DNA from 2 places in the Streptomyces sp. NPDC107546 genome. Region 2 is predicted to be linked to the other one. Evidence: riboswitches for the same ligand, from Rfam matches in the RefSeq annotation. Region 2 holds a riboswitch; the other holds the start of a gene.
The links. Region 2 has a riboswitch for thiamine pyrophosphate ahead of thiO (glycine oxidase ThiO). Riboswitches for the same ligand answer to the same signal wherever they lie in the genome.
Positions count from the first base shown of each region.

Region 1: another riboswitch for thiamine pyrophosphate. It lies ahead of ACZ7L1_RS16670 (purine-cytosine permease family protein); the one in region 2 lies ahead of thiO (glycine oxidase ThiO).

Region 1 is NZ_JBVKBA010000010.1:31,378-42,917, forward strand. Features, by position in the region: gene thiD (bifunctional hydroxymethylpyrimidine kinase/phosphomethylpyrimidine kinase) at 1-456, opposite strand, end outside; gene ACZ7L1_RS16670 (purine-cytosine permease family protein) at 453-1,871, opposite strand; TPP riboswitch at 1,863-1,956, opposite strand; gene ACZ7L1_RS16675 (jacalin-like lectin) at 2,048-3,376, opposite strand; gene ACZ7L1_RS16680 (HhH-GDP family DNA glycosylase) at 3,608-4,264, opposite strand; gene ACZ7L1_RS16685 (DUF3140 domain-containing protein) at 4,272-4,610, opposite strand; gene ACZ7L1_RS16690 (Dps family protein) at 4,654-5,136, opposite strand; gene ACZ7L1_RS16695 (WhiB family transcriptional regulator) at 5,133-5,390, opposite strand; partial or broken gene ACZ7L1_RS16700 (3-oxoadipyl-CoA thiolase) at 5,484-5,663, shown strand; gene ACZ7L1_RS16705 (sulfite exporter TauE/SafE family protein) at 5,827-6,600, shown strand; gene ACZ7L1_RS16710 (HAD-IIA family hydrolase) at 6,602-7,381, opposite strand; gene ACZ7L1_RS16715 (cobalt-precorrin-6A reductase) at 7,486-8,232, shown strand; gene cobF (precorrin-6A synthase (deacetylating)) at 8,294-9,064, opposite strand; gene ACZ7L1_RS16725 (DUF309 domain-containing protein) at 9,111-9,635, opposite strand; tRNA gene ACZ7L1_RS16730 (tRNA-Pro) at 9,735-9,808, shown strand; gene ACZ7L1_RS16735 (arabinofuranosidase catalytic domain-containing protein) at 10,045-10,557, opposite strand; gene ACZ7L1_RS16740 (hypothetical protein) at 10,556-11,098, shown strand; gene ACZ7L1_RS16745 (DUF3566 domain-containing protein) at 11,162-11,539, shown strand.
Region 2 is NZ_JBVKBA010000002.1:148,727-160,266, reverse strand. Features, by position in the region: gene ACZ7L1_RS03280 (YhgE/Pip family protein) at 1-1,634, shown strand, start outside; gene ACZ7L1_RS03275 (TetR/AcrR family transcriptional regulator) at 1,679-2,311, shown strand; gene ACZ7L1_RS03270 (phytoene desaturase family protein) at 2,722-4,233, shown strand; gene ACZ7L1_RS03265 (SCO2102 family sporulation regulator) at 4,262-5,185, opposite strand; gene metF (methylenetetrahydrofolate reductase [NAD(P)H]) at 5,241-6,164, opposite strand; gene thiE (thiamine phosphate synthase) at 6,283-6,933, opposite strand; gene ACZ7L1_RS03250 (Rv2175c family DNA-binding protein) at 7,122-7,487, opposite strand; gene ACZ7L1_RS03245 (NAD(P)/FAD-dependent oxidoreductase) at 7,568-8,794, opposite strand; TPP riboswitch at 8,919-9,031, shown strand; gene thiO (glycine oxidase ThiO) at 9,029-10,228, shown strand; gene thiS (sulfur carrier protein ThiS) at 10,225-10,425, shown strand; gene ACZ7L1_RS03230 (thiazole synthase) at 10,429-11,223, shown strand; gene pknB (Stk1 family PASTA domain-containing Ser/Thr kinase) at 11,324-11,540, shown strand, end outside.

The DNA of each region.
Region 1 (11,540 bases), on a different contig from region 2:
GGTCACCGCGATGCCGGTCAGCTCCGCGACCTCGTCCAGGTTCGGCGTGGTCACCGTGGCCAGCGGCAGCAGCCTGGTCCGTACCGCGTCCAGGGCGTCGTCGGCGAGCAGCCGATCGCCGTGCTTGGAGACGCTCACCGGGTCCACCACGACCGGTGCCGGCACGTCCGTGAGCAGGTCGGCCACCGCCGTGACCAGCGCGGGCGAGGCGAGCATGCCCGTCTTGACCGCCTGTACGCCGATGTCGTCGACGACGCTGCGGTACTGGGCGCGAACCGCCTCCACGGGCAGCTCCCACGCCCCCTGCACTCCCACGGAGTTCTGCGCCGTGACCGCGGTGATCACGCTCATCCCGTGGGCACCGAGCGCCAGCATGGTCTTCAGGTCGGCCTGGATCCCGGCGCCGCCGCCGGAGTCGGAGCCGGCGATGGTCAGGACGCGGGGCGGCGCGGTCATGCGCGGCCCTCCTCTCGGACGCGCGCGCGACTCTCCTCTCGGACGCGCAGCGGGGCGTACAGCACGAGGGCCACCAGGAACGCCACGTAGTACGAGACGTCGGCGCCGTGCAGCGCGTGGGCGGCCGGGCCCACGTACAGACCGGTGTCCATGAACGGCACCGCCGCGGCGAAGGCGCCGACGAACGCGAGCAGCGGCGGCCCCACGGAGCGCGGCCGCGCGGTCCCGGCGGCGAGGTCGACCGAGCTGCCGCGCCGTGCGAGCCAGTCGACGACCACGATCGCCACGAACCCGGGGATCCAGTAGCTCACGAACAGCAGCACGTTCTGGAAGCGGGCGGTGGTGTTCGCCGCGTGCATCCACAGCACCAGCGGGAAGCCCAGCACCACCGCGAGGGCGGCCGCCACCGGACGCGGCAGGCGCACCCCGACGGTCTGCAGCGCCAGGGAGCCGCTGTAGTCGTTCATCGCGTTGCTGGCGAGCGCCGCGAGCGCGACGGCCAGCAGCCCGAAGGCGCCGGCCGCGCCCCCGCCCAGCACATGGTCCACGCCCGCGGCCGTCTGGTCGGTCAGCACCGAGGCGCCCCACAGCCCGAGGACCTGCACCGCAACGAAGGACACCACGAGACCGAGCAGCGTGCACCAGAACATCCGGGCGCGTGAGGTGCGGCGCGGCAGATAGCGGCTGAAGTCGCTGGCGTACGGCGCCCAGGACAGCGACAGGCTGAGCGCGATGGTGCTGGTCAGCACGAAGGCGCCCGCCCGGTCCGCGCCGTGCGCGGTGCCCGTCCAGGCGGGGTGCACGCTGCCCGCCATGCGCAGGGCGATCAGTGCGAAGGCGGCCGCCAGCACGAACGTCATGACGAGCTGCAGCCGGTGGATCGCCTCGTAGCCGAGGACCCCGAGGGATCCTTGGGCGAGCATCACCACCAGGACGCCCAGCCAGAACGGCCAGCCGGCGAGCCGCGCCAGCGCATCGCCGCCGAACAGCCCGATCAGCGCGTCCCAGGCGATCGAGGACAACCACTGCAGCACCCCGGGCAGCACCACCGCGCGCCCGAACGCCAGCCGGGCGAGCGGCAGCTGGCCGGCTCCGGTACGGCTGCCCCAGGTGCTCAGATAGGCGGTGGGCACCGCGCCCAGTACCGTGCCGAGGACGACGGCGGCGAGCGCGGTGGTGAAGTCCAGGCCGAGCGCGATGCCGATGGTCCCGGTGAACACGCCGGTCATGGTCAGATTGGGGGCGAACCACACGGTGAACAGCCGGCCCGCCCCGCCGTATCGATTCGTCTCGGGGACCGGCTCGATGCCGTGGCCCTCGACCCTGAGGTCGCCGGCAGCGGCGGGCATCCGCCCGTCGAAGACGGTGCTCCGGCCGCCTGTGGGCAGTCCGCCCGAGACATGCGCCGATGGCATGAAAGACATCCCTCCGCCAGTACGAACTGGTTCAGGTTCGACGGGTGTGATCTCAGCCCGCGGTGGGGCACCCCGTGTCCGGTACGGCCGCAAGACTAACCCGAGGACGGGAACCAGCCATACGCAAGGGCCGCTGCCAGGTCGGGCAGCGGCCCTCGATGCGTCGCCGTGGCGCGTCAGCGCCGGGTGTAGATGAAGCCGATCTTGTCGACCTCGTCGCCGGAGCGCCCGTGGAACCCGGCGATCTGCCAGCCGGAGGGCGCCGTACGGGTCACGCAGTCGGACGTCGTGGTGCCGCCCGCCAGGCTGCGGCCGAGGTTGGTCGTGAACTTCGCGGAGAAGATCCTGGTGTGGCCGTCGTACTGGCCCTCGCAGAGCTGCGCGCTCGTCACGTACTCGTCGCCCAGCGTCAGGGAGGACGCGGTACCGCCCGTGCCGCCGTGGGCGAGCGTGGTGCCGCCCGCCAGCGTCATGCCGACCTGGTCGACACGGGAACCGCTGCGCAGCGAGATGCCGGTCGCCCGGGCGCCGGCCGGGACGCTGTCGAGGTCGTTGTAGTAGTCGCCGTGCGGCCCGCCGAACTGGTCGCTGAACTGGAAGGCGGAGTTGCGCGCCCAGCTGAACGTCGCGGTGATCGGGTCGTGGTCGGAGAGCATCCTGCCGTCGTCGGTGAGGAACTTGGCGTGCTCGTTGTTGTACGCCGTGGCGCCCAGCGAGACCAGTTTGCTGCCCCGGTAGAGGATCTTGTCGACGACCTCGCAGCTGTTGGTGACCGCGTTCTCGTCGCAGAGCAGCGGGTCGCTGCCCTTGGCGGGCGGGGTGCCGCCGCGCACCAGCTTGACCCAGGCGTCGGTGAGGCCGTTCGCGGCGGCGAACTCGGCGATCGTGTCGCCGGAGCGCGTGTAGCGCGTGTTGGTGTCACCCATGACGACGACGGCGTTGCCCGCGGAGTGGGTCCTGATGAAGTCCGTCAGCTGGTTGAGGTTGTCCGCCCGTGAGGTGAGGTCGCCGGCGTTCGTGCCGGCGTTGGTGTGCAGGTTGTAGAAGTCGACGTAGACGCCCTCGGCCAGGCGTTCCCGCATGAACGTGAAGCCCTTGGGGGTCAGGCAGTCGCCCGAGTCGTACTGGCAGGAGTTCCAGTGCACGCGCTCGAAGTCGTCGGTGTCGTACGGGATTCCGGACAGCGTGTTGAGTCCGCTCCCGACGCCGGCGCCGCCGCTGGTGGGCGTGCGGTACGGGTGAGAGTCCGCGGCGTACAGGTACGCGTGGTAGTTGAAGTCCTCCTGGACCTGGACGATGTCGTACGGGCCGAGGCGTGAGCCGATCGTCGTGGTGCTCGACTGGCGCGGTGTCGGGGCGCTGGAGATGCCCTCGGGGAGACCGGCGACGTTGTAGCTGAGCACGCTGAACGTGCCCGAGTCGGCCGCCGCGGCGGTGGGCGCGGTGACCGTGAGTCCACCGAGCGCGGCGGCGGCCGCCGCGAGGGCGGCGAGGAGTCTGCGCATGGGGAACGGCTCCTGGGGGGTGGCGAAGGGAGTGTTGCGCGCATGTCAAACTAGCGGCGAAGAAGGGGTGGGGGAACGCGCTTTCTGAGGTCCGGGTGAAGATTTCACCCGGCGGTCGCCGGGGAGTCGTCGACGCCGGGGATGCGGGCGGTGTCCACGGCGCCCGGTACGGTAAGGCCCGGGGCGGGCGCTGCCTGCGCAACTGGTCCTCAACAGATCCCTTTGCCGCTCTCACGCCGCGTGCTCCCGCACCTCCTCCGCCAGCTTCTTGTCGAGTGCCGCGCGCACCAACGCCGCTGCCAGCACCGCCGGTTCGGTGTCCTTCGCCAGCTTCAGCAGCTTCTCCGGGTCCTTCGGCAGCCCCAGTCGCTCCGCACCCGAAAGTGCCTTCGCGTCCAGGTAGGGAGCCACCTCGGGCCACACGCGCTGCACCTCCCGCAGGAAGATGTCCGCGCCGGCCGGGCCGATCCCCGGGACCTCCTGCAACAGCCGGCGCAGGGCGGAGACGTCCCCGTCGGCCTCTTTCCGCAACCGACGCAGGTCTCCGCCCCAACGCTCCGTCAGCAACTGGGCGCCGTCGCCCAGTTGGGTCGCCGTCCGCTCGTCGTAGCGCCGGTAGCCGCCCCGCCCCAGCGCGTCGACCCGCTCCTGCCAGTCCGCCTGCGCCATGCGGCGCGGGTCCTTCAGGCCCGCCTCCTCAAGCGCCCGCACCGTGGCGAGGGCGATCGAGGAGCGGATGCGGGCACTGAGCAGCAGGGCCATCAGCAGCAGCCGGTACAGCGGCTGCGGGGCGTCCTTGAGCCGGATCCCCGCCTCCTCGGCGTAGGTCCGCCCGTGTTCGCCGACGAGTTCCCCGATCAGCTCGGCGGCTCTGTCGTCGCGGCCCATGGCGGCCTCACCGCGACGCCTTGAGCGGGTCGTGCCCCAGCGTCATGAGCCGGTGGCGCCGGTGCTCGTCCCCGGCCTCCGGCTCGTTCTCCACGTCCACCTCGGAGGTGACCGTGTCCACCACCTTGCGCATCACCCGCACGTCGTCGTCGGTGAGATCGGTGCGCCGCTTCTGCAGGATCGACAGGACGTGCCGCCCGGTGGGCGTGCCCGCCGCCTGAGGCAGTGGCTCGCTCTCCTCGTCGGCGTCCCGGACCCGCAGCCAGGCCGCCAGTTCCTGGGAGGTCATGTTCACCACCCGGTGGAAGTCCTCCCACAGCGCGTCCATCTCCAGGGCGTCGGTCATGGCGTACTCCTCTCGGCCCTCGACGGTTCGGTCCCGCGCCGGCTCACTCCTCGCGCGGCCAGTTCTCGGCCTCGAACATCCAGCGCTGCTTCTCCAGATCCGCGGTGATCCCGATCAGCAGGTCCTGGGTCACGGGATCCGCCTCCGCAGTGGCGTCGATCCGCTTGCGCAGCCGCCCGATCGCCGCTTCCAGCGACTCCACCATCAGACCCACGACCTCGGTGTCCCGCAGCCAGCCCTCCTTCGTGCCGGGCAGCCCGTAGACGGACGCGATGGTCTCGGGGCGGCCGTCCGGCGGCACGCCGAGCGCGGATGCACGTTCGGCCACCGTGTCGGCGTACGAGCGTGCCATGCCGACCACCTCGTCGAGCTGGAGATGGATCGAACGGAACCTGGGTCCGACGATGTTCCAGTGGGCCTGCTTCCCGATCAGGGACAGCCCGAGCAGATCCACCAGGGTCTCCTGCAGGGCCTCCCCGGTGACCCGGCGTGCGGGCTCGGGCAGCGTGCTGTGCACCACGGTCATCGCGCGCTTCTCCTTGTCGGTCGGTCTTTTGCGGCACGGAGCAGTTCGGCACGCTCCTGCTCGCCGGTGCCGCCCCACACGCCCGCCGTCTGCCCGCTGCCCAACGCCCAGTCCAGGCACTCGCCCAGGACGGGGCAGCGGCGGCAGACGCGCTTGGCGGCGGCGGTCTCCTCGACGGCCGGCCCCGCCGTCCCGACGGGGAAGAACAGCTCGGGGTCCTCACCCACGCACGCCGCTTGCCGCAACCACTCCATGCGCGCCCGGGTCCCCAGGACCGATCAGGTGAAACCCGGCAGGAGCGCCCCCTTCCCCTGCACCACCGGTGAGCTTCCCGGCGATCGTCCGGCGACCGGCTCGGCCTCGACCCGGAGCTGGTCAACCCGACCGGCGGCGCCGTCGCCCTCGGCCACCCGCTCGGCTGCTCGGGCGCCCGCATCCTGGCCACCCTCCTGCACCGCACGCACCGCATGCGCCGCACCGGAGCCCCCCGAGGGCTCGCGACGATGTGCGTGGGCGTGGGCGTGGGCGTGGGACAGGGCATGACAGGGCAGCACGGTGCTCGTCGAGCGTCCGCGGGTTCAGGAGAAGCGGGCCGCGGCGCGGGGTTGTTCAGGGGCCGCCTCACCGAGGGCCCATCTGGCGAGACGCCCCTGACGTGGTCAGATGCGTGGGCATAGCATCGGTCCCCGCATGAACACGATGACGCTCTGGAACATATCGCCGTGGGGGTTCGCCGCGCTGGCCGCCGCCGCGCTGCTCGTCGGCTTCTCCAAGACCGCAGTGAGCGGCGCCAATACGGTCAGCCTCGCCATCTTCGCCGCCGTCCTGCCCGCCCGGGCCTCGACCGGCGTCCTGCTGCCGATCCTGATCGTCGGCGACGTCCTCGCCGTCCTCACCTACCGCCGCCACGCCCACTGGCCCACCCTGTGGCGCCTGTTCCCGGCGGTCGCCGCGGGCGTCGTCGTCGGCACGCTGTTCCTGGTCTGGGCCGACGACGCGGTCGTACGGACCTCGATCGGCGCCATCCTGCTGCTGATGGCGGCGGTCACGGTGTGGCGCCGCCGGCACACCGACCGGGACGACGAACCCGACGCGGTGACCACAAGGGCCGGCCGCATGAAGGCCCGCTCCTACGGCGTCCTCGGCGGCTTCACCACGATGGTCGCGAACGCAGGCGGCCCGGTGATGTCGATGTATCTGCTCTCCGCGGGCTTCCGCAAACTGGGCTTCCTCGGCACCTCGGCCTTCTTCTTCCTGATCGTCAACGTCTCCAAGGTGCCCTTCAGTGCCGGCCTCGGCCTGATCGACGGCCGCTCCCTGCTGCTGGACGCGGCGCTCGCGGTGTTCGTGCTGCCGGGCGCCGTCATCGGCAGGTGGGCGGTGAACCGCATCAACCAGCGCCTGTTCGAGCAACTGGTGATCGCGGCGACCGTGGTGGGCGCCCTCCAGCTCCTGCTGCGCTGAGCTACCGGAGCAGCGCGGGGAGGTCCGCGAAGGAGTCGAGGACGTGGTGGGGCTCGCCGCCGGCGTCCCGGTGGGTCTCCGGCAGGTACTTGCCGGTCTTCACCAGGACTCCGGTGAGACCGGCACGCTGGGCCGCGAGCACGTCGGACTCGATGTCGTCGCCCACCATGAGTGCCTGGCCGGCAGCCACCCCGAGGCGGGTCAGCGCGGCCTCGAAGAAGGCCGGCGACGGCTTGCCGGTCACCTCGGCCTGCGTGTGCGCGGCCTTCTCCAGGCCGAGCAGGAACGCCCCCGAGTCCAGCTGCAGCCCCCGGTCGGTGCGCCAGTACAGGTTGCGGTGCATGGCGACCAGCCGCGCGCCCTGCTGAAGGTGGCCGAAGGCCCGGTTGAGCGTCGCGTAGTCGAACTCGGGACCGGCGCCACCGAGGATCACCACGTCCGGGACGGTGTCCCCGTCGTCGACGAGAAGGACGTCCGCCAGGTCCTCCCGGATGTCACCGTTGGTGAGCAGCGAGCAGTGCGCGCCCGGGCAGTGCTCGGCGAGGTACGCGGCGGTCACGGCGGGCGCGGTGAGGATGTCCTCGGCGGACACGGGGAAGTCGGCTGAGGACAGGGTCTCGGCGATCGAGGCACGGGTGCGGGACGTCATGTTGGTGACCAGAGCGACCGCGTATCCGGACTCACGGATCTCCCGCAGCGCCTCGACCGCGCCCGGCAGCGGCTGCCACGAGACGGTGAGGACGCCGTCGATGTCGATGAGAACGGCACGCACTGCGTCGATGTCGGGCATGCCAGGACGATAACGAGCGCGGTGCCGGAAGACCGTACGGCGTGCGGGAAGGCTTCCCGCACAAGGTGTTCCGAGGCAGCCGTACCCTCGTCGTCATGTCCCCGCACGTCCTGGTCCTCGGCGGCACCACCGAGGCACGCGAACTCGCCGCGGCGCTGGCGTCCCGCCCCGGCGTCCGCGTGACCACGTCCCTGGCCGGACGGGTGTCCCGGCCGGGGACCGTCGACGGCGAGGTACGTGTCGGGGGCTTCGGCGGCGCCGAGGGGCTGGCCACCTGGCTGTGTGAGCACCGCGTGGACGCCGTGGTCGACGCCACGCACCCGTTCGCCGCGGGCATCACCGCCAACACGGCACGCGCCGCCGCGGCCACCGGCGTCCCCGCCGTGGTGCTCCGCAGGCCCGGCTGGAGCGCCGGTCCCGGCGACCGCTGGCACGAGGCGGCCTCGCTCACCGACGCGGCGGACCGTCTGCCGCGGCTCGGCCGGCGGGTCTTCCTCACCACCGGCCGAGGGGGCCTCGCCGCCTTCGCGCACCTGATCGGCCTGCACTTCCTCCTGCGGTCGGTGGACCCCCCCGAGCCGCCCATGCCACCGGACACGCGGGTACTGCTGGCGCGCGGACCGTTCACGGTCGAGGACGAGACGGTGCTCCTGCGCGAGCACCGCATCGACGTGCTCGTGACCAAGGACAGCGGGGGAGAGGCGACCGCGGCGAAGCTGACGGCCGCCCGGGAACTCGGCCTGCCGGTCGTCGTCGTACGCCGCCCCCCGCTGCCGCAGGGCGTGACGGCGGTGCCCGACGTGGCGGGCGTGCTGGCCCGGCTGGAGCTCGCAGGACCGTGACGAGGGCGCGGGTACGGTCGGCACCCGGGCCTCCGCGCCGTCCACAGCCCACCCGCCGTCGCTACTTACGGGGACGCCTGCGCAGCAGATACGTGTCCATGATCCAGCCCTTGCGCTCCCGAGCTTCGGCGCGCAGCCGCTCGATGCGCTCGGCCGTCTGAGCGAGAGGGCCGGAGACGAGTATCTCGTCCGGCGTGCCGATGTACGCGCCCCAGTAGATGTCGATGTCCTGGTCGGCGTACTTCCGGAAGGCCTGGTGCGCGTCCAGCATCACCACCACGTCGTCGACCCCCGCCGGGAAGCCCTCGGCGAGGCGGCGGCCGGTGGTGATCTGCACCGGCCCGGCGACCCGGTTCAGTCCCGTGCGGTGCTTCGCGACCAGCGCCGAGACGCTGCTGATGCCCGGCACGACCTCGTACGAGAACGTCACCGTGCCCCGGTCGAGGACCTCCTGGAGGATCCCGAGGGTGCTGTCGTACAGCGCGGGGTCGCCCCACACCAGGAACGCGCCGCTCTCGTCCTCGCCCAGCTCCTCGGCGATGAGCCGCTCGTAGATCCCGGCGCGCGCCGAGCGCCAGTCGCCGACCGCGGGGGAGTAGGCGGCGCCGCCCGCGGCCCGGTCCCGCTCGGGATCGCGCGCCTCGACCAGGCGGTACGACCCCTGGGCCAGGTGCGCGTCGAGGATGTCACGGCGCAGCTGCACCAGGTCGGACTTCACCTCGCCCTTGTCGAGGAGGAAGAACACGTCCGTGCTCTTCATCGCCTTCACCGCCTGCAGGGTCAGCTGGTCGGGGTCGCCCGCCCCGATGCCGATGACATGAATCTTTCGCACGCCCCGAGTCTGCCGTACGCCACCGACGGCCCCCGCGCCCCGCCCCCTACGACCGCGCCCCACGCAACCGGGGAGCCGACTCCCGTGCGTCGACGGTCGCCGCGTCCCGCTCCACCACCGCCGCCAACTCCCGGGCCCAACCGACCACGTCGGCCACCTCCAGCCCGTACGGACGGTCCCGTCCCGTCCCCGACGCCCACGTCTCGACGGCCCCGGCGCCGCGCCGCAGCAGCCGGGCGCCCCCGGTCACGTTGCCCCGGGCCGCGTGCGTGAGACCGACCGCCAGCTGCGCGAGCCCACGCCACAGGGCCCGCTCCTCCTCGGGCCCCGACTTCCAGGCGTCCTCGAAGACCTCGTGCGCATGGAACGGCTTTCCGGCGTCCAGCAACGCCTGAGCCTCGGCGAGGGTCTCCTCCGGGGTGCGCACGACGCCCTCCGGCTGGCGCGCCACGCCCTCCGCCTCGTACGGCAGCGGCCGTCCCAGACCGTCCCGCGGCCGCGCGTTGCGGGCCCGCCCCTCCGCGTCCCGGTCGCGTCCCCGGCCCGTCCGAACTCCCGATGCGTCGCTCATACCCCGATTGTCCCGCCTCGCCGGCCCCCTTCGGTGCAGGGCCGGTCGTGGGGTAAAGTTCTGTCCGCGTGATCACGCGGGACACCGCGGGAGACGCACCGGGACGTGGCGCAGCTTGGTAGCGCACTTGACTGGGGGTCAAGGGGTCGCAGGTTCAAATCCTGTCGTCCCGACAGTGTGATGTCTCAGGACATCGGAAACCCTCGAACCTGCGGGTTCGGGGGTTTCGTCGCGTTCTCGGGGCATCTGGGGCCCGCAGCCGCGGGTGAGCTTTCCGGGCGTACGACCCGACTCGGCTGCCGCTGGGCCCCTGGCCCTGCCGCCCCCGCGCGGTGCCCTTGGACGGGCCGATGGCCCGCCTGAGGGGACGGGCGGCGGGCCGTCGGTGCTGCGATCGGTTCGGCCAACGTCAACAGCGGCACGGTGCTGGACGACAAGAACTCAGCATCGCCGTGACGAACGTGTTGGAGTTGCCCTGGTTGTCGGTGTCGGAGCCGCTGCCGCCGGCGAACAGGCCGTTCTCCAGGTCCGCCTGTACCCACGGGCCTGAGCCGGAGCAGGGCGAGAACCAGCACTCGGTGCCGAAGTTGACGGCGTCCATGTGACCGTTGCCGGTGTCGGTGCTGTTCGTCTTGGCGTTGCCGTAGTCGAAGCAGCAGTTGCCGTCGACGTGGTGGCCACCGGTGACCATGTAGGCGCCCTGCGCCTGGCTGCCGGTCCGTGGGTCCTCACCCGAACAGCCTCTGGGGCGCCGCCCGCCCCCGCCCGGCCCTCTCGGCCCTGTCCGCAAGGCGTTCTCGCGCTGTCCCCGGCGTGGAAGGGCTGCTCGCGGCGGAAGTTCGGGATGCACGGGGGCATTCCCGCACATAGCGTCGGCATCGCACAGCGGGTGCCCGTTCGGCGTGGGAGGTCGGTCGGTCATGGGATCTCTCACCGAGCGGGACAGTCGTCCGCAGGGCTCGCTGCTCGCGCGGCGGTGGCGTGAGGCGGCGGAGCGGCATCTCACGCCGCTCCAGCGCTCGTTGCTGGTGACATGGATCTCGTTCGGAGTGACCTTCGGCCCGGTGCGGATCATCACACACGGCATCCGGGGCGGATGGCTGCCCTGGGGAAACATCTCAGCGGGCGGCGAGCACCTGCACCACTACAACTTCGGCATCGCCACCCTCGCCGGCGTGGGCCTGATCGCCGTACGCGGTGACGAGCGGGCCATCGGCCATCCCGCCGTCGCGGCCGCCTACGGGTGCGGGACCGCACTGATCCTCGACGAGTTCGCCCTGCTGCTGGACCTGCAGGACGTCTACTGCGCCAAGCAGGGCCGGATCAGCGTCGACGCCTCCATCGGCTTTCTGTCCGCGCTCGGCACGTACCGGACCGCCAAACCCTTCTGGCACGAGGTCGGCCGGGTCACGCGGCACCACGTCGCCTCGACGGCCGAGCGGGGCGTGTCGGCGGTCGTCTGAGCGGCTCCGCGAGGCGTGTCGACAGCCGTCTGAGCGGCTTCGAGGAGGCGTGAGGAGGACTCGATGAGTGCGACCCCGGGCGCTACGGACGGCGCAGGCTCCGGCGGGCGGCGGGAAGGGGGCCGTCCCGCGCCGCGCAGGCCTCGGGCCCGACTGCGGCTGTCGGGGGCCGATCCCTGGTCGGTCATGACGAATAGCTGCCTGATATCGCTCACTCTGGGGGTCTGCTCGATCGCGACCGTCGCTCTGCTGTGGGGGTTGCTGACCCTGGTCGGAGCGGTGGCCTGGCGGTCGCTGGGCTGGGCGCTCGCCCTCACCGCAGGCGTAGCGCTGCTCGAGGTCGCGCTGACCACCGCACTGGCGACCCTCGCCGCCTTCCTCTACAACATGTCGGCCGGCCTCGTGGGCGGTGTCGAGCTGACGGTGACCGAGGACGAGTAGC
Region 2 (11,540 bases):
TGTTCGCCGAGGTGCGCGCGGCGGCCTCCACCAAGACGTCGCGGTCGTTCCTCGACCGGATCTTCATCTCGTTCTCGGACATCCACGGGGCCACCGTGAAAGCCGCCGACGGCGCCGACCAGCTCACGGGCGGGATCGGCAAGGCGGAGAAGGGCTCCAAGGACCTGGCCGACGGCTTGAAGGAGGCCAAGAGCGGCAGCGGAAAGCTGTCGAGCGGCCTGACCAGGCTCGACCAGGGCGCGGGCGCCCTTCAGGACGGCGCCCAGCAGGTCGCGGACGGCACCCAGGCGCTCGCCGACCGGGTGCACGGCGCGGCCGACCAGGTGCGGCCGTTCCTGAAGAAGGACGGACGGCAGATCGCCGACACCTCGACCGTCGTGGCCGACTCGGCGGGCGTCATCAGCGACCACCTCGACGCCTTCGTCACCACGGCCCCCGTCGCCGAGAAGGGCACGCGTGAAGCGTCCGAGACGCTGGACGCGGTGTACGAGAGGCGCTGTGTGAGCCAGGTCCTGCCCGACCCCGCCTGCGCGGACCTGAAGAAGGCGAGGGACGCCGCGGCGGACGCGGCGCGGCTCGCCAAGGACGTGAACACGGTGGTGCGGGACTATCACGGCGACATGACAGCCATGCGGCAGGACCTGAAGACCCTCCAGCGGCAGGCCCGGGCGCTGGCCAAGGCGGCACCGCACCTGTCCGACGACCTCGACGACGCGGTCTCCAAGGTGGACGCGCTCAACAAGGGCGCCGCCGAGGTCGCCAAGGGCGCCCGGACCCTGCACACCGGCCTGGGCACCGCCCGGGCCGGGGCGGCCGACCTGGACTCGGGCATCGGCAGGCTGGAGAGCGGCGCGATCGACCTCAACGGCGGCATGTACAAGCTCGCCGACGGCTCCGGGAAGCTCGCCGGCGGACTGCACGACGGCGCGGGGAAGATCCCCGACTACGACAAGCAGGACCGCGACCGGCGCACCCAGGTCATGGCGGACCCGGTGCAGTTGGCCTCCCGGGACCTGCACCACGCGCCCAACTACGGCACCGGTTTCGCCCCGTACTTCATCCCGTTGTCCCTGTGGGTGGGCGCGATGGTGGCGTACATGCTGATCCCGCCCATGAACCGGCGCGCGCTCGCGGCGGGCGCCTCCGCCTGGCGGATCGCGCTGGCGGGCTGGCTGCCGGTGGCCGCCGTGGGCGTGCTGCAGACGGCTGCCCTGATGGCCGTGCTGCACTGGGCGATCGGCCTCCAGATGGTGCGGGCGGCGGGGACGATCGGGTTCCTGTTCCTGGTGGCGGCGTGCTTCGCGGCGCTCGTCCAGTGGCTGAACGCGCGCTTCGGGGCGGCGGGCCGGATCCTCGTCCTCGCCCTGCTGATGCTCCAGCTGACGTCCGCGGGCGGTACTTACCCCGTGCAGACCTCTCCGGGCTTCTTCAACGCGATCCACCCCTTCCTGCCGATGAGTTACGTCGTCGAAGCGCTGCGGCGGCTCATCACGGGCGGCGGCCTCGGTCCCGTGTGGCAGGCGTGCGCCGTGCTCGCGGCGTTCACCGCGGGCGCCCTCGCGTTGACCGCCCTGTCGGCCCGGCGCAGGCAGGTGTGGACGCTCGACCGGCTGCACCCGGAGCTGAACCTGTGAGGTCCGGGCCATCCCACCGGGCCGTTCCTGTGAGAATCAGGGCCATGGAACGCAGCAGCGCCGCTACGTCCGGCGGCTCGAGCCGCCGCGAGGCGACCCGGCAGAAGCTCTACGAGGCGGCCGTCACCCTGATAGCGGAGCAGGGCTTCTCCGCGACCACCGTCGACGAGATCGCCGAGCGGGCCGGGGTCGCGAAGGGCACGGTCTACTACAACTTCGCGAGCAAGTCCGTCCTCTTCGAGGAGTTGCTGCGGCACGGTGTGGGGCTGCTCACCGCCTCCCTCAGGGACGCGGCCGAGCAGAGCGACCTGGCGGGCGGTACCAAGGTGGACGCCCTGGACGCCATGATCCGCGCCGGGCTGGCCTTCATCGCCCGCTACCCGTCCTTCACCCAGCTGTACGTGGCCGAGCTGTGGCGCACCAACCGGGCCTGGCAGTCCACGCTCATGGTGGTCCGGCAGCAGGTCGTCGCGGCCATCGAGGACGTGCTGCGCGCGGGGGTGGACAGCGGCGAGTTCAGCGACGAGATCGACGTCCCGCTGACGGCGGCGGCGCTGGTCGGCATGGTGCTGGTGGCGGCGCTGGACTGGCAGTCGTTCCAGCCGGAGCGCTCCCTGGACGACGTCCACGCGGCGCTCTCACGGCTGATCCAGGGGCGCGTGAGCGGCGGCTGGTAGGGCACGTGGACGGCCGGTGGCGCCCGGCAGACGAAAGCGCCGGTCCGTGTCGGCCGCGCCCTTGGCGGGCCGACACGGACCGGCGCTTATCGTGCCCCCGTGACCCCCGTTCGGTCCTTCCCCCGGGTCTCCCCCTGCCTCGCTTCCGCCGCAGGAGTGCCGGCGGAAGGAGCGGTCGAGGGCAGGCACCGTTCCGCCGCCCCGTGTCGGCGGTGCCGGAGCCGTGCCCCTTTCCGTGCCTCCACTGTCTCGTCCGCGCGGGTCGGACCCCATCCGCGCAGATACTCATCTCTCCGGCTAGGTACGGATACTCAGACCTGAGCGCTCAGCCCCAGGGCGCGAATGTTGCGAAAAGCGCCGGTCACCGGCCCGCGGCCGGATTGTCGGTGGCGGCCGATAAGGTCGCAGGCATGGCACGGATTGCGGTGATCGGCGCCGGGATGGGCGCGATGGCGGCCGCCGCCCGGCTGGCCGTCGCGGGCCACCGGGTGGTGGTGTACGAGCGTACGGAGACGTACGGCGGCGCGGTGCGCCGGTTCGAGCGGGACGGGTTCCGCTTCGACACGGGCCCGGGACTGCTGACGCTGCCCGCCGTCTACCGCGATCTGTTCGTCAAGACCGGCAAGGAGCCGCTGGAGGACTGCGTCGATCTGGTCCAGGTGGACCCGTCGTCACGGCACGTCTTCGCGGACGGCACCGAGGTGGCGCTGCCCAACGCATCGCGCGCGGGTGTGGTGTCCGCGCTGGACGCGGCGCTGGGTGCGGGCGCGGGCGAGCGCTGGGGCGACTTCCTGGTGCGGGCGCGCGAGGCCTGGGACCGCACGCGCCGGCCGCTCCTTGAGGAGCCGCTGTGGCCCAACTGGCAGGTGCTTGCGGAGAAGGAGCCGTATCCGGCGGTGCCGCACAAGCGGCTGCTGCGCACGCGCCGGGCCAGGACGCTGACCGAGATCGCCTACTGGGAGCTGCGCGACGACAGGCTGGAGGCCCTGCTGGTGAGTCATGCGCTCGTGTACGGTCTCTCCCCCTGGACCGCTCCGGCGAGCGCGGCCGTGCTGCCGTACATGGAGCACGCCTTCGGCACCTGGTATGTACGCGGCGGCATGCGGGAGTTGGCGCGCGCGGTGTACGAGCGATGCCGCAAGCGGCGGGTGGAGTTCGTCTTCGGCGCCGAGGTCACCCGGATCGTGGAGAAGGACGGCCGGGCCGCGGGTGTGCAACTGGCGGACGGGACGGTGGCCGACGCCGACCATGTCGTGGCGGACGTCCACCCGACACGGCTGCGAGCCCTGACGGAGCGACCTGTGGACAACGAGGGTGACGTACGGGCCGACCCCGGCGCAGCTCCACCCTCCCGGTTCACCCTGCTGCTCGCCCTGCGCGGCGGCCGTGAGCCCGGCGCCGTGCACCGCACGGTGGCCCATCCGGCGGCCCCCGAGCCGGAGTGGGACTTCCTGGCCTCACCGGGCGGCGACGTGCCCCCGCCGCCCACGGTGACCGTCCTGCGCCCCGACGACCCCGCACTCGCGCCCGACAGCGAGCACGAGTCCATGGTGGCGTCCGCCGTGGTGTCTTCGGAGGCCCCCTGGGAGGACGAGGGTACGGTCCGGCGGTACACGGATCTGCTCCTTGAAGCCGCCGAGAAGGCGATACCCGGTCTGCGCGAGCGGCTGCTGTGGCACGAGGTGCGGGCACCCGGACACGTCGAGGACGAGACGGGTGCCCCCTCCGGGGCCGTGCCCGCGCCCGCGCTCGCCGCGGGGCACGGTCGTTTCCTGCACCCGGCGAACACCACGCGGCTGCCCGGTCTGTACCGGGTCGGCGGCTGGTCCCACCCAGGCGGCGGTCTCGCCCATGCCGGCATGTCGGGTGCCCTGGTCGCCGGGCTCATCGTGGAGGGACCGGACTTCCGGGGCTCTCAGTGACCGTTCCGGGGCCGAGCGCCCCGGGACGTCAGAAGCGGTAGCGCTCGTCGTAGCCGTTGCCGTGCGGGGTGCCGTTGTCCTGGTAGGGGTACGGCTGTTCGGGCGGGAGTTCGCCGCCGAGCGCTTCGTCGGTGGTGCGCTGCTGGGGCACCCAGACACCACCGGGCGGGGTCTCGCCGTAGGTGCCGGTGGCGTACTGGTCCTGCCCGTACGTCTGCTGTCCGTACTGCTGCTCGCCGCCGTACGTGGTGTCGTACGAGCCGGCGCCGTAGGTCCCCGTGCCCTGGTACGGGTCGGAGTATCCGCCGTACTGCTGCTGACCGCCCTCGTAGCCGTAGTGCTGCTGCTGGCCGTATCCGGAGTAGCCGTCGTAGGCGTAGGCCTGCTGCTCCTGGGGCTGGTCGGCGGGGGTGTAGGCGGCCTCCGTGTAGACACCGTAGGAGCCGGTGTCCTCGGGCAGGGGCTGCGGCTCGTAGACGGAGGTGGCCTCGGCCGCGGTCTCCACGGGCGAGGTGGTCCCCGGGCGGGAGAAGACGTCGTCGTGGTCGTCCTCGTCGTACGCGTCGTCCTGGCGGTACGTTCCGGCGGGCATCGTCGTCGTCGCGCCCGTCGGCTCGACGTCGGTGTCCGCCGCCTCTTCCTGACGGACCTTCTCTCCCCGGCGGCGCTTGCTTCCGGTGCCCGCGCCCTCGCGCGGGCGGTTGCCGACGGCCCAGCCGGCCGCGAACCCGCGGCGGAACGACAGGGTGACGTAGGTCTGCCCGACCGCGAAGGCGGCGGCGCCCAGGCCGATGACCACGACGGACTGGATGAGCACGCCGAACACGACGCCGAGGAATCCGGCGAACGCGAGCAGCCGCCAGCGCAGGCGTGCCTTGTACTGCAGCAGCACCTCACCGAGCAGCCACAGCGCGACGATGCCGAACGCGATGTAGAGGACCGTCCAGCCCATGTACGCCCCTCTCCCAGTGGCCGCTACGCAGTGTGTCCTATACGGGTGCGGCGGTCTAGGCCCGCTGCGGGTGGTGCAGGCCCAGGTTCTCGTAGATCTCCAACGTCGCCGTGGAGCTGTTGAGTGTAATGAAGTGCAGTCCGGGGACCCCCTCGGCCAGCAGCCTCGCACAGAACTCCGTGGCGAAGTCGATGCCGACCGAGCGTACCGCCGCCGGATCGTCCTTCACCGCGAGGATCCGCTCTTCAAGGCCGCCGGGGAGGGCGGCGTTGCTGAGCTGGGGCAGCCGCTGAAGCATCCGCACGCTGGTCACGGGCATGACCTCGGGGATGACCGGGGTGTCGCAGCCGGCCGCGGCGACCCGGTCGCGCAGGCGCAGGTACGACTCCGGCTGGAAGAACATCTGCGTGATCGCGTAGTCGGCGCCGGCCCGGCACTTGTCGACGAAGTGCGCGACGTCGGTGTCCCAGTCTCTGGAGCGGGGGTGCATCTCCGGGAAGGCGGCGACGCCCACGCAGAAGTCGCCCGACTCCTTGATGAGCCGGACGAGTTCGGCCGCATAGGTCAGGCCCCTGGGGTGCGGCACCCACTCGCCCATGGGGTCGCCGGGCGGGTCGCCGCGCACCGCGAGCATGTTGCGGATCCCGGCGTCGGCGTACTGGCCGATGATGTTGCGCAGCTCGGCGACGGAGTGGTTGACCGCGGTGAGGTGGGCGACCGGGGTGAGCGTCGTGTCGGCGACGATCTGCTCGGTCTCCTTGACCGTGCCCGCACGGGTGGACCCGCCGGCGCCGTACGTGACGGAGACGAAGTCGGGGGCGACCGCCTCGACCCTTCGCAGCGCAGTCCACAGGTTCCGCTGGCCCTTGGGGGTCTTCGGCGCCGAGAACTCGAACGAGTACGTCGTCTTGCCGGTGGCGAGGATGTCGCGCACGGTCCGTGCGCGATCAGTCCTCGTGGATGCAGTTCCGAGGGCCATAGTCGCAGGTTAGCCAGGGCTCGGCGGTCCCCCAACCGGACGCCCGGGATTTGCCCGAATTGTCGACTTGTTGTCCACCCATCGGACAACACGGCGCAGGACCGGCCTCCGGGCGCTCCTACGCGGCGCGCAGCCGCTTGGCGAACTCCGCCGCCGCCGCGCCGGGGTCGTCCGCCTCCGTGATCGCGCGGACGACCACCACGCGGCGGGCGCCGGCCTCGAGGGCCTGATCCAGGTTGCCCAGGTCGATGCCGCCGATGGCGAACCAGGGGCGGTCGATGCCGAGCGCGGCGGTGTGACGGACCAGGCCGAGGCCGGGGGCGGGGCGGCCGGGCTTGGTGGGGGTGGGCCAGCAGGGGCCGGTGCAGAAGTAGTCCACACCTTCCTGGACGGCGGCGGCCTCGGCCTCCGCCTCGGAGTGGGTGGAGCGGCCTATCAGGATGTCGTCGCCGAGGATGGCGCGGGCCGCGGGGACGGGGAGGTCGCCCTGGCCGAGGTGCAGGACGTCGGGGCGGGCGGCGTGGGCCACGTCCGCGCGGTCGTTCACCGCGAGGAGCTTGCCGTGGCGGGCACAGGCCTCGGCGAGGACCTGGAGGTGCTCCAGCTCCTCGGCGGCCTCCATGCCCTTCTCGCGCAGCTGCACGATGTCGACGCCGCCGGCGAGGACCACGTCGAGGAACTCGGCGAGGTCGCCCTGGCGCTTGCGTGCGTCCGTGCACAGATAGAGGCGGGCGTCGGCGAGCCGGGCGGTACGGGCGGTGTCGGGCACGGTGGTGTTCCCCCGTTGTCGGTGGCGTACGGGCCGCGGCGGGGCGCGGTCGGCCGGAGCCGGGGCGTGTCCCTGGCCCGCGGCCCGTACGCCGGACGGTTGTTCTTGTGTGCCGGCCTGATCGGACCGGAACCGGTCCGATCGGGTCAGGTCCGATCGGGTCGCCCGGTCCGATCAGGCCGGCTCGATCAGACGGCGAGCGCCTGCGCGCGGCGCTTCACCTCCGTGCCGCGATTCTCGCTGAGAGCCTGCGCGGGGGTGCCGGGCAGGGTCGGGTCGGAGGTGAAGAGCCACTCGATCATCTCTTCGACCGTGAAGCCGTCGTCCCGCAGCAGGGTCAGGGTGCCGGACAGGCCCTTGACCACCTTGTCCCCGTCGATGAAGGCGGCGGGGACGTGCAGCGCCTTGTTCTCGCCTCGGCGGACGGCGATGAGCTGGCCCTCCTTGACCAACTGCCGCACGCGGGTCACCTCCACGCCGAGGGCGTCGGCGATGTCTGGCAGGGTGAGCCAGGCGGGGACGAGAGCATCGATCTTTGCGTCAATCTCGGTCACGGGATCAAGCGTGCCATCCCGGACTGACAGTCGGAAGCGGAGCGCCTCCGGCGGGGTTAGGCGGAGAGGGTGGTTGCGTCCTAGGCCGTCGCCTCCTTCAGTGGGCGGGACGGGTCCGACAGCAGTGCGGGGTTCATGGGGGTGCCCGATTCGATCAGGCGGCGGCCCTGCGCCAGGTCCCGGGGGCGGCCCACGGCCAGCAGGGCCACCAGACGGCCCTCGCGCAGCCAGCAGACCGTCCAGGCCGCGCCCTCGGGGTCGCCGCGCCACACCGTCGTGTCGGCGGACGCGTGGTGGCCCACGTACTGGACGAACCGGCCGAACTGCTCCGACCAGAAGTACGGCACCGGGTCGTACGCCACCGGTGTCTGGCCGATGATGTTCGCGGCCACCGTGCGCGGACCCTGGAGGGCGTTGTCCCAGTGATGGACGAGCAGGCGCTCCTCGTAGCGGCCCGACGGGAAGGACGCGCAGTCACCGACCGCGTACACGTCCGGCACCGAGGTGCGCAGATGGTCGTCGGCCAGCACCTCGCCGTGCACGCCCAGCTCGATCCCTGACCCGGCCAGCCATGCCGTGGCGGGCCGGGCCCCGATGCCCACCACCACCGCCCCGGCCGGCACCCGGGAGCCGTCGTCCAGCACGACCGCGCCCGGCTCGATGCGCGCCACGCGCGCGTGTGTGCGCAGCTCGGCCCCGCTGTCCGCGTACCAGGCCGTCATCGGCGCCGCCACCTCCGCGGGCAGCGCTCCCGCGAGCGGCCGGTCCGCGGCCTCCACCACGGTCACCGCGCAGCCCGCCTCGCGTGCCGCGGTGGCGAACTCGGCGCCGATCCAGCCCGCGCCGACGACCACGATGTCGTGCTGAAGGGCGAGCACCGGCCGCAGCCGCTCGGCGTCGTCCAGCGTGCGCAGCAGATGCACCCCGGGGACGCCCTCCGCACCCGGCAGCCGGATCGGCTCCGCCCCGGTCGCGATGACCAGGACGTCGTACGGGACGGGGCCCCGCTCGGTGTCCAGCTCATGGTCATCGGGGCGCAGGCCGGTCGCCTCGCGACCCAGCTCGAGCCCGATGTCCAGCGCCTCGAAGTCGACGTCGAAGGCGGAGCCCTCGGCCTTGCCGAGCAGCACCGCCTTGGACAGCGGCGGCCTGTCGTACGGCTGGTGCGGCTCCGCGCCGATCAGCGTCACGCCGCCGGTGAAGCCCTGTTCCCGCAGGGCGACCGCGGTCTGCACCCCGGCCATGCCCGCGCCCACGACGACGACGCGCCGTGCCGTACCGCCCCGTGCCTGCGTCTGCTCGCTCACCTGATCACCATAGACAACTGACGAATTGTCAGTCAGGGGGCGTGCTGAGTGACGTCCTGCACAGCCCCGGGCCGGGCGGAGGCTGCCTTACAAGGGCGGCGCTCCGAGGGCTAGGGTTGCCACCGTAAGCACTCACGGGAGCCCGGCGCACCGGGCTGAGAGGGAGGCTGGGACGGCCTCCGACCGTACGAACCTGATCCGGGTCATGCCGGCGAAGGGAGGGGCTGGACGCCCATGTCGCGTACACCGGACGAACCGTCGACTTCGCGCGATGCGTCGACCGTGTCGGACGTCCTCGTCATCGGGGGCGGGATCATCGGTCTGGTGACCGCCTGGCGGGCGGCGCAGCGCGGGTTCGTCACCGCCGTGGTGGATCCGGAGCCGGGCGGCGGAGCCGCGCAGGTGGCCGCCGGGATGCTGGCCGCGGTCACCGAGCTGCACTACGGCGAGCAGACGCTGCTCGCCCTGAATCTCGCCTCCGCGCGCCGCTACCCGGACTTCGCCGCCGAACTGACCGAGGCCACCGGCCGGGACCTGGGCTACCGCCGCTGCGGCACGCTCGCCGTCGCGCTCGACGCCGACGACCGCGCCGAGCTGCGCGAACTGCACGCCCTGCAGCAGCGCTCGGGGCTGGAGTCGGAGTGGCTGAGCGGGCGGGAGTGCCGCCGTCTGGAGCCGATGCTCGCACCGGGCGTGCGCGGGGGGCTCAGGGTCGACGGCGACCACCAGATCGACCCGCGCTGCCTCGCCGCGGCCCTGGTGACGGCCTGTGAACGCGCCGGGGTGGTCTTCCACCGGGTGTGGGCCGAGCGGCTCACGATGGTGCGGGAGCGGGCCTGCGGGGTGCGGACCGCCGACGGCACCGAGCTCGCCGCCGGGCAGGTCGTCCTCGCCGCGGGCAGCCTCAGCGGGCGGCTCGCGGGCGTCCCGGACGACGTCCTGCCGCCCGTACGTCCCGTGAAGGGCCAGGTGCTGCGGCTGACCGTGCCCGAGCGGTACGCGCCGTTCCTGAGCCGTACGGTGCGCGCCGTCGTCCGCGGTGGCGCCATCTACCTCGTGCCGCGTGAGAACGGCGAGCTGGTGGTCGGCGCGACCAGTGAGGAGCTGGGCTGGGACACCACGGTCACCGCGGGCGGGGTGTACGAGCTGCTGCGGGACGCGCACGAGCTGGTGCCGGGGATCACCGAGCTGCCGCTCACCGAGACGCGGGCGGGACTGCGCCCCGGCTCCCCGGACAACGCGCCGCTGCTCGGCCCCACCGGGCTGGACGGCCTGCTGCTGGCCACCGGCCACTACCGCAACGGTGTCCTGCTCACCCCGGTCACCGGGGACGTCATGGCGCACGTGCTGACCACCGGTGAGCTTCCTCGGGAGGCCCGCCCCTTCACCCCCCGGCGTTTCACCGCCGCCGCACTCACGGAGCAGCCCGTATGAACATCTCGGTCAACGGGGAGACCCACGAGGTCACCCCGGGTGTCGCGCTCGACGCGGTGGTGCGGAACCTGACCGCTGCCCCCTCGGGCGTGGCCGCCGCCGTCAACGAAACCGTCGTCCCGCGCGCCCAGTGGGCGTCGACGTCCCTCAGCGAGGGAGACCGCGTCGAGGTCCTCACCGCCGTCCAAGGAGGCTGACCCATGGCTGACGATCCCTTCGTCCTCGGTGGGACCACCTACTCGTCCCGGTTGATCATGGGAACGGGTGGTGCGCCCAGCCTGGATGTGCTGGAGCGGGCGCTGGTGGCGTCCGGCACGGAGCTGACGACGGTCGCGATGCGGCGCGTCGACGCCTCGGTGCACGGCTCGGTCCTGTCCGTGCTCGACAAGCTGGGCATCCGGGTCCTGCCGAACACCGCGGGCTGCTTCACCGCGGGCGAGGCCGTGCTCACCGCCCGCCTCGCGCGCGAGGCCCTCGGCACGGATCTGGTCAAGCTGGAGGTCATCGCCGACGAGCGGACCCTGCTGCCGGACCCGATCGAGCTGCTGGAGGCGGCCGAGACGCTGGTGGACGACGGCTTCACCGTGCTGCCGTACACGAACGACGACCCCGTTCTCGCCCGCAAGCTGGAGGACGTCGGCTGCGCCGCGATCATGCCGCTCGGCTCCCCGATCGGGTCCGGGCTCGGCATCCGCAACCCCCACAACTTCCAGCTGATCGTGGAGCACGCGCGCGTGCCGGTCATCCTGGACGCGGGCGCGGGCACGGCGTCGGACGTGGCGCTGGCGATGGAGCTGGGGTGCGCGGGTGTGATGCTCGCCTCGGCGGTGACGCGGGCGCAGGAGCCGGTCCTGATGGCGGAGGCCATGCGGCATGCGGTGGAGGCCGGCAGGCTCGCCCGCCGGGCGGGCCGTATCCCGCGCCGGCACTTCGCGGAGGCGTCGTCGCCGATGGAGGGCATGGCCAGGCTGGACCCGGAGCTGCCGGCCTTCTGAGCCGGACCGGGGGAGGCCGCGTCACAGGTCGGCTGCAGTCGGGCGCCGGTATCCCCGCAGCGGACGGTGGGTGACAGTGCGCCCTCGTAGACTCACCAGCGTGGATACGACCCTTCAGGACCCTCTCGTCGGGCAGGTGCTCGACGGCCGCTATCGCGTCGACGCGCGGATCGCGGTCGGCGGGATGGCCACGGTCTACCGGGCCCTGGACACCCGCCTGGACCGTGTGCTCGCGCTGAAGGTGATGCACCCGACGCTGGCGGCCGACGGCTCGTTCGTCGAGCGCTTCATACGCGAGGCCAAGTCGGTCGCCCGTC